One region of the Comamonas faecalis genome, then DNA from elsewhere that is predicted to be linked to it. Evidence: riboswitches for the same ligand, from Rfam matches in the RefSeq annotation. Region 1 holds a riboswitch; the other holds the start of a gene.
What was found. Region 1 has a riboswitch for cobalamin ahead of ABD767_RS12265 (TonB-dependent receptor). Riboswitches for the same ligand answer to the same signal wherever they lie in the genome.
Positions count from the first base shown of each region.

Region 2: another riboswitch for cobalamin. It lies ahead of ABD767_RS00260 (TonB-dependent receptor domain-containing protein); the one in region 1 lies ahead of ABD767_RS12265 (TonB-dependent receptor).

Region 1 is NZ_BAABBP010000023.1:8,964-12,399, reverse strand. Features, by position in the region: gene alaS (alanine--tRNA ligase) at 1-1,028, opposite strand, end outside; tRNA gene ABD767_RS12270 (tRNA-Gly) at 1,159-1,232, shown strand; cobalamin riboswitch at 1,373-1,639, shown strand; gene ABD767_RS12265 (TonB-dependent receptor) at 1,844-3,436, shown strand, end outside.
Region 2 is NZ_BAABBP010000001.1:53,524-56,959, reverse strand. Features, by position in the region: gene ABD767_RS00265 (cobyrinic acid a,c-diamide synthase CobB) at 1-127, opposite strand, end outside; gene ABD767_RS00260 (TonB-dependent receptor domain-containing protein) at 146-2,008, opposite strand; cobalamin riboswitch at 2,094-2,335, opposite strand; gene ABD767_RS00255 (cell division protein ZapB) at 2,403-2,627, shown strand; gene ABD767_RS00250 (cell division protein ZapA) at 2,624-2,962, shown strand; gene ABD767_RS00245 (EAL domain-containing protein) at 3,244-3,436, opposite strand, start outside.

The DNA.
Region 1 (3,436 bases):
ATTTGCGCGACGAGATCGGCCACCAGCTTGTGGAAGAACGGCGTCTTCTGCCCCAGCTTGTAGCCGTGGCGGATCGCGCGGCGGATGATGCGCCGCTGCACATAGCCGCGGCCCTCGTTGCCGGGAATCACGCCGTCGGCCACCAGGAAGGCGGTGGCGCGGATGTGGTCGGCAATCACCTTCAGCGACGGGTTGGCCAGATCCTGGCAGCCGGTCTCGCGCGCAGCGGCGGCAATCAATGCCTTGAACAGGTCGATCTCGTAGTTGCTGTGCACATGCTGCAGGATGGCGGCCAGGCGCTCCAGGCCCATGCCGGTGTCGACGCAAGGCGCGGGCAGCGGAGTGACCGAGCCGTCCTCCTTCATGTCGAACTGCATGAACACGTGGTTCCAGATCTCGATGAAGCGGTCGCCGTCCTCCTGAGGACTGCCCGGAGGGCCGCCGGGAATGTGGTCGCCGTGGTCGTAGAAGATCTCCGAGCACGGCCCGCAGGGGCCGGTGTCGGCCATCATCCAGAAGTTGTCGCTCTTGTACTTGCCGCCCTTGTTGTCGCCAATGCGAATCACGCGCTCGGGCGGCAGGCCGATCACCTGGGTCCAGATGTCGTAGGCCTCGTCGTCCTCGTGGTAGACGGTGGCCAGCAGCCTGTCAGCGGGCAGCCCGAATACCTTGGTCAGCAGCTCCCAGCCCCATTCGATCGACTCGCGCTTGAAATAGTCGCCAAACGACCAGTTGCCCAGCATCTCGAAGAAGGTGTGGTGGCGCGCGGTGTAGCCCACGTTCTCCAGGTCGTTGTGCTTGCCGCCGGCGCGCAGACAGGTCTGCACGCTGGCCGCGCGCACGTAGGGCCGCTTGTCGGTGCCCAGGAACACGTCCTTGAACTGCACCATGCCCGAGTTGGTGAACATCAGCGTCGGGTCGTTGCCCGGCACCAGCGGGCTGGATTCGACCACCGTGTGGCCCTTGGCGGCAAAGAATTCCAGAAAGGTGCGACGGATGTCGGCAACAGAAAAATACGGTGTGCTCATGGTGTTATGCGGCTACGAACGGCACGTCGCGAAGTCACTTGAGAACGCGCGCGCCACCCGTGGAAAAATCAACCGGCCATTATAGATTTGGCAGCCGCAGGCGCAGTCGACACCTATAATGCAAGGCTTCGCGGGTGTAGTTCAATGGTAGAACGGCAGCTTCCCAAGCTTCATACGAGGGTTCGATTCCCTTCACCCGCTCCAACAGGCTGCTTCACGGCCTGCCACGACCATCAAACCCGCATGCTCGCTCGACATGCGGGTTTTTTGTTGCATCGGTAAATACATTGCGCGGGTGCGCGCATCCGACTGCCGCAGCTCGTGCGCTGGCTGGTCGCCGCTATACTCGCTGCCCTGCAACAGGTGCCCGAGCGCGTAAGCGCCGGGTTCAACGGGAACAGGGTGCAAGGCCCTGGCTGCCCCCGCAACGGTCAGCAGATTTCCACGATTTCATCGGCCCATGTGCTTTGCGCGCACGGGCCGGCCACTGGCGTCTTACGTGACCTGAGAAGGTGCGCGGCGACGCCGGGAAGGCGAGGCGTGGGGCGCGCAATGCCATGGCATGTGCGCCAGCTGCAAGCCCGGATACCGGCCTGTTGAGCGCCGCCGTGCCGGGCCCGTCCCGGTGCGTTGCGGCATGCGCAACAGCCGCCTGCGGGGAGCAGCGGTGGTTGCCGGCGCGCGCGCCTGGGGCCCTCGGCCTGGTGCGTGCCATGGCACACCACCGGCGATGCAGGCTGCAGCATCTGGGGTGTCAGTCCATGGCCAGCCTGCCTGTTCTACGTTCGTCCGCGCGCCGTGCGCCGCGGTTTTCCTTGCATTCCCCGTTGGCCGGCGCGGCCGCGTTGGCCTGCCTGCTGGCGCCGCCGCTGGCGCATGCCGACGAGCCTGGCGTGGCCGCCGCAGCGTCCGAGCTGCCCGCGATGCGCGTCGTCGGCGAGCGCAGCGCAGGCCTGGGCCTGCAGCTGCCGTCGACCTCGGGCAGCCGCACCGGGATTGCGACGCAGGATTTGCCGGCCAGCTTGGCCTCTGTGGACGAGCAGACTTGGCAGGAGCGCGGCGATAGCCGCATGGCCGACATCATTGGCCGCACCGTGGGCATGACGCCGCTGTCGGCTACCAGCTACAGCAGCCTGTCGTTTTCCTCGCGCGGCTTTACCGGCACCAACTCGGTTGGTATTGCCGAGGACGGCGTGCGCCTGGGCGTGGCGTCCAGCACCACGCCCTATCCGGGCGACGGCTGGGGCTATGAGCGTGTCGAGGTGTTGCGCGGGCCGGCCTCCATCGTCTACGGCACGGGCACCGTGGGGGGCACGGTCAACGCGGTGCGCAAACAGCCCACGCGCGAGCCGCTGCGTGAAGTGTTGGCCGGCGCCGGCAGCGACGGCGCGGCCCGCCTGGGCGTGGGCCTGGCCGGCCCGCTGGGCGAGACGCTGAGCTACCGCCTTGACGTTTACGGCCAGCGCACCGACGGCGAGCGCCCGCTGAGCCAGGCCAGCACCGCCAAGCTGATGAGCACGCTGCGCTGGCAGCCCAGCGCCGCGCTGCGCCTGGAGCTGCTGGCTGACGTGAGCAACCAGCGGCCGGCGCGCTACTTTGGCGCGCCCACGTTGGGCGGGCAGTTTGTACCTGAGCTGCTGGGGCGCAACTTCAACACCGCCGACAGCGCCATTCACATTCAAGACCAGCGTCTGCGCGCGCGCGCCAGCTACCAAGTGAGCGACGCGCTGCATGTACGCAACGAGCTCTACCACTTCAAGGCCGACCGCTACTGGCGCAACATCGAGTCCTACCGCTATCTGCCGGCGACGCAGCAGATAAAGCTTGGCGACTATCTGGAGCTCGCGCACGATCTGGTGCAGACCGGCAACCGGCTGGAGGCGGCCCTGGAGGCCGGCGCGCACAAGCTGGTGCTGGGCTGGGAGGTGAGCAAGGCCCGCTTCAACTTCTCCCGCAACGACTACGCCGGCAGTGACCTCATCGGTGTCCATGACCCGTCGCTGGGCTACTGGCCCAATACCTCGCCGATGCTGCACACCTTGCGCACCCAGGCGACGACGCACGACTTCTATGCCGAGGATGCCTGGACGCTCAGCGAGCGTTGGCTGCTGCTGGCCGGCATTCGCCGTGACCTGACGAATTTCGAGCGCAATGATTTGGTGGGCCCCGACTCCTTTGGCAAGCACCTGGGCGGCACCGCGTGGCGTCTGGGCCTGACGCACAAGCTCGATGCCCAGACCCATTTGTACGGCCAGTTCTCGCAAGGCCACGATCCCGTCACCAACGTGCTGACGCTGAACCTGGGCAACCGCCCCTACAAGCTGACCACGGCGCGCCAGATCGAACTGGGCATCAAGCAGCAGTGGGCGCAGGGCCAGGGCGAGTGGACGGCTGCCGCCTATCGCATC
Region 2 (3,436 bases), on a different contig from region 1:
TGAACACCCGCACGCGCCGCCCCTGCCGCGCGTGCAGGCGCGCCAGCGCGGCGGTGACGGTGGTCTTGCCCTGGCCGGAGGCACAGGCGGCAATCACCAGGGCGGGGCAGCGGGCTGAGATGGTCATCGCGTCTTCAATGCCGCGTCAGTACTGCGGCGCCCATTTCAGGCCGACGTAGAAGGTGCGGCCTGCGGTGGCGTAGTCCTTGGCCAGCACGTAGTCGCGGTCATTCAGGTTGTCCACGCGCGCCACCAGCTGCCAATCGCGCGCGAGGCGGGTGGAGGCACTCAGGTTGAGCATCCCATAACCCCCAAGCACCGTCGTATTCGCCGGGTTGTCATAGCGACGGCTGGCCAATTGCCACTCGCCACCCAGATTCCACCCTGCGAGGGCCGTTTCGGCGCCCAACGTGGCATAGCGCTTGGAACGGCGCGCCAGCAGCTTGCCCGTGTCACGGTCGCGGGGGTTTTGCCAGTCGATCGAGCCGTGCAGCAGAACCTGGCCCAGTTTGGTCGCTCCGGCCAGGGTTACGCCCTCCAGTTGCGCCTTGCCTACGTTGGCATAGCAACCCGGGTACATGCCAGCACTCCCCCCCGGGCACGGCCCCGGCCCCGAAACATAATTGATCAGGTTGCTGACCCTGTTGCGGTAGGCCGTCAACGACACGCCATGAACACCGTCCTGCCAGTGCAATCCCAGTTCTGCATTGCGGCTGGTCTCGGGTTGCAGCGTGGCATCGCCGTAGTCGCTGAAACGCTGATACAGCGTAGGCGCCCGGAACGCAGTGCCCACCGAGGCCGTGGCGCGCCAGTTCTTGACGAACTCATAGCCATAGGCGGCACTGCCCGTGGTCTTGCCGCCAAATTCACTGTCGCGATCATGCCGTGCATTGAGCTGCAGCGTATGGGCGCCGGTACGCAGGCCATAGCCCAGCGCCAGCGCGTTTTGCGCACGTTGACGATCATGGTCGATCGATGTGCTCTCCAGGTGGTCTTCTCGCCGCTCCAATGTCGCGCTCAACTGGTGAATGCCGAAGTGCCAGTCGTTCTGGAAGAGGTAGCCGCGCAGGCGGGTCTCGGTCAAATAGGGCGAGGGCCGGGTTTCATAGCGGTCGCGCGACTCGGAAACAGACAGGCGGGTGCTGTAGTGCTCCGTCCAGCGCGCCTGCCAGTTCAAGCCCAGCGCCTGGGTGCGCCGCAGGTTGCGGTCATCGGCGGCGCTGGTGTCATAGCCACTGTTGGTGTCGTTGTACAGCAACGAGCCTTCCAGCCGGTGCGCGTCGTCGATTTGAAAGCCAAGGCGGCCGTTGGCGGCGGTGCTGCGGTAGCCGTCACGGTCGGGGTTGTGGCCAGCGTTGGTCTTGCTGTCAAAGCCCTTGCTGGTCTCGCGCGCCACGCCAAGCGCGTAGTCCCACGCGCCCGTGGCGCCGCTCACGCCCGCCTCGCCGCGCCAAGTGCCGTGCGATCCCGCGCCAACACCCACATAGGGCGCCATGCCGGCCTCGCCCTTCTTGGTAAAGATCTGAACGACACCGGCAATCGAATCCGAGCCATACACCGCTGCGGCGGGGCCACGCAGCACTTCGATTCGATCGACCATCGACAGCGGCAAAGCCTCCCAGCTCGCACCACCGCTGCCGGCCTGGGAATCCATGCGAATGCCGTCGACGTACACGGCGGTGTAGTTGGTGGACGCGCCGCGCAGGTACAGGCTGGAGCTGGTGCCTGGCCCGCCATTGCGCACGAACTGCACACCCGGCAACCGCGCCAGCACGTCCACCAGGCCGGTGGCACCGCTGCGTTCTATGGTTTCACGGTCGACGATGGACACGTCGGCCACGACGTCGGTCAAAGGTTGCGCGATGCGCGTGGCGGTCACCACGGTCTCCTGCAACTGGCTGGCGGGCGTGAGCAGCGCCACCTGGGTCTGCGCCTGGACTGCCACGGCAGCGCACAGCGCCAAAGGCAGGGCGGCCATGCGCATCGGAATGGAACGAGAAATCGACATGGGAAATAAATAAGAATCGTCGCCACCACCGACCTCCCCGTCGGCATCTGGGCACCACGGCCTCGTCGCGCTTGCAGACAGGCGCGTCAAAACCACCGTGTTGGCCGGTATCCGGGCTGGCGAAACGCCCTGGCAGCGCCTTCCCAAGCACTTGTTCAAGGCGCTCAGTGGCTGTGTTGCTGGAGGGTGGACCGGTGCGATCCGTTCGCTGACCGTTGCGGGGGCAGCGCAGGCTCGGCGCCACCGTGGCGGTGGCTACCTCCCTGCTTCCCGTTGAACTGCGGCGTGTGAACCACGACCGCGAGCACCAACGCCGGCGATTCTATCGCTGTCTGGCGCGCCACTTCCTTGGAGCGCATTGACAATCTCGGCACGCTCTTACAATACCGGCCCTATGGCCTCACCCTCTCCCATCGATCAGGTCGCCGAGCGCATCGAGCGCCTGCTGCTGCGCCACGCCGAGTTGCAGCGCACCAATGCGCTGCTGTCCGAGCAGGTGGCAACGCTGACGCAGGAGCGCGACTCGCTCAGGTCGCGCCTGCAGGCGGCGCGCGCGCGCATCAACACATTGATCGAGCGCCTGCCCAGCGCCTCACAGGATCAGGAGCAGCAGCCATGACGTCCCGACAGATCGAAGTGCAGATCCTGCAGCAAAGCTATCTTCTGGCCTGCCCCGAGGGGCAGGAGACGCGGCTGCTGGAGGCGGTCGAGCGCGTGGATACGGCGATGACGCGCATCCGCGACGCGGGCAAGGTACGTGCACGCGAGCGCATCGCGGTGCTGGCGGCGCTCAATCTGGCTTTCGAGATTGCCGACCAGCACGCGGCGGCGGCCAGTACGCCCGCCCCGGCGCCGCGCGACGATGACGCGCTGGCGCCTGAAGACGGCGCGCGGCTGCAAGCACTGGCCGCGCGCCTGGACGAGGTGTTGGGCGACGACGGGCGCCTGCTGTAGGCGGCTGGCCTTTTCGGCCCATGTTGCACTGCGAATCGGGGGCACGCGGCGGATGAATTTGCCGCCGGCAGGGCTTACAATGAAATCGTCTGCGGAGTTGCCGGGCTTTATAGTTCCTTGAACCAATGCTCCTTGAGCTCGGGTCTGGTACATCGCCTGGCGGGCGTGATCATCTCGCGTCAGATGAACCCAACGCCTAGCTGCCCGGACCCACCTGAACCCCCGGTTCAGGATGACGGCCCGGCACCTTCCGCAGACACCTTCCCTTTTTTGAGCGCCAGCTACCCTTGCTGGCAGGTGGCGCGCAGTTTGACGCCCAGTTCTGCCGCAGGCAGCGCCGGCGCGCACAGAAACCCCTGGAAGCTGTCGCAGGCCATGTCCTGCAGGATCTTGCGCTGCGCTTCGGTCTCGACGCCTTCGGCCACCACCTTCATGCGCAGGGCGCTGCCCATGTTCAAAATGGCCTGCACGATG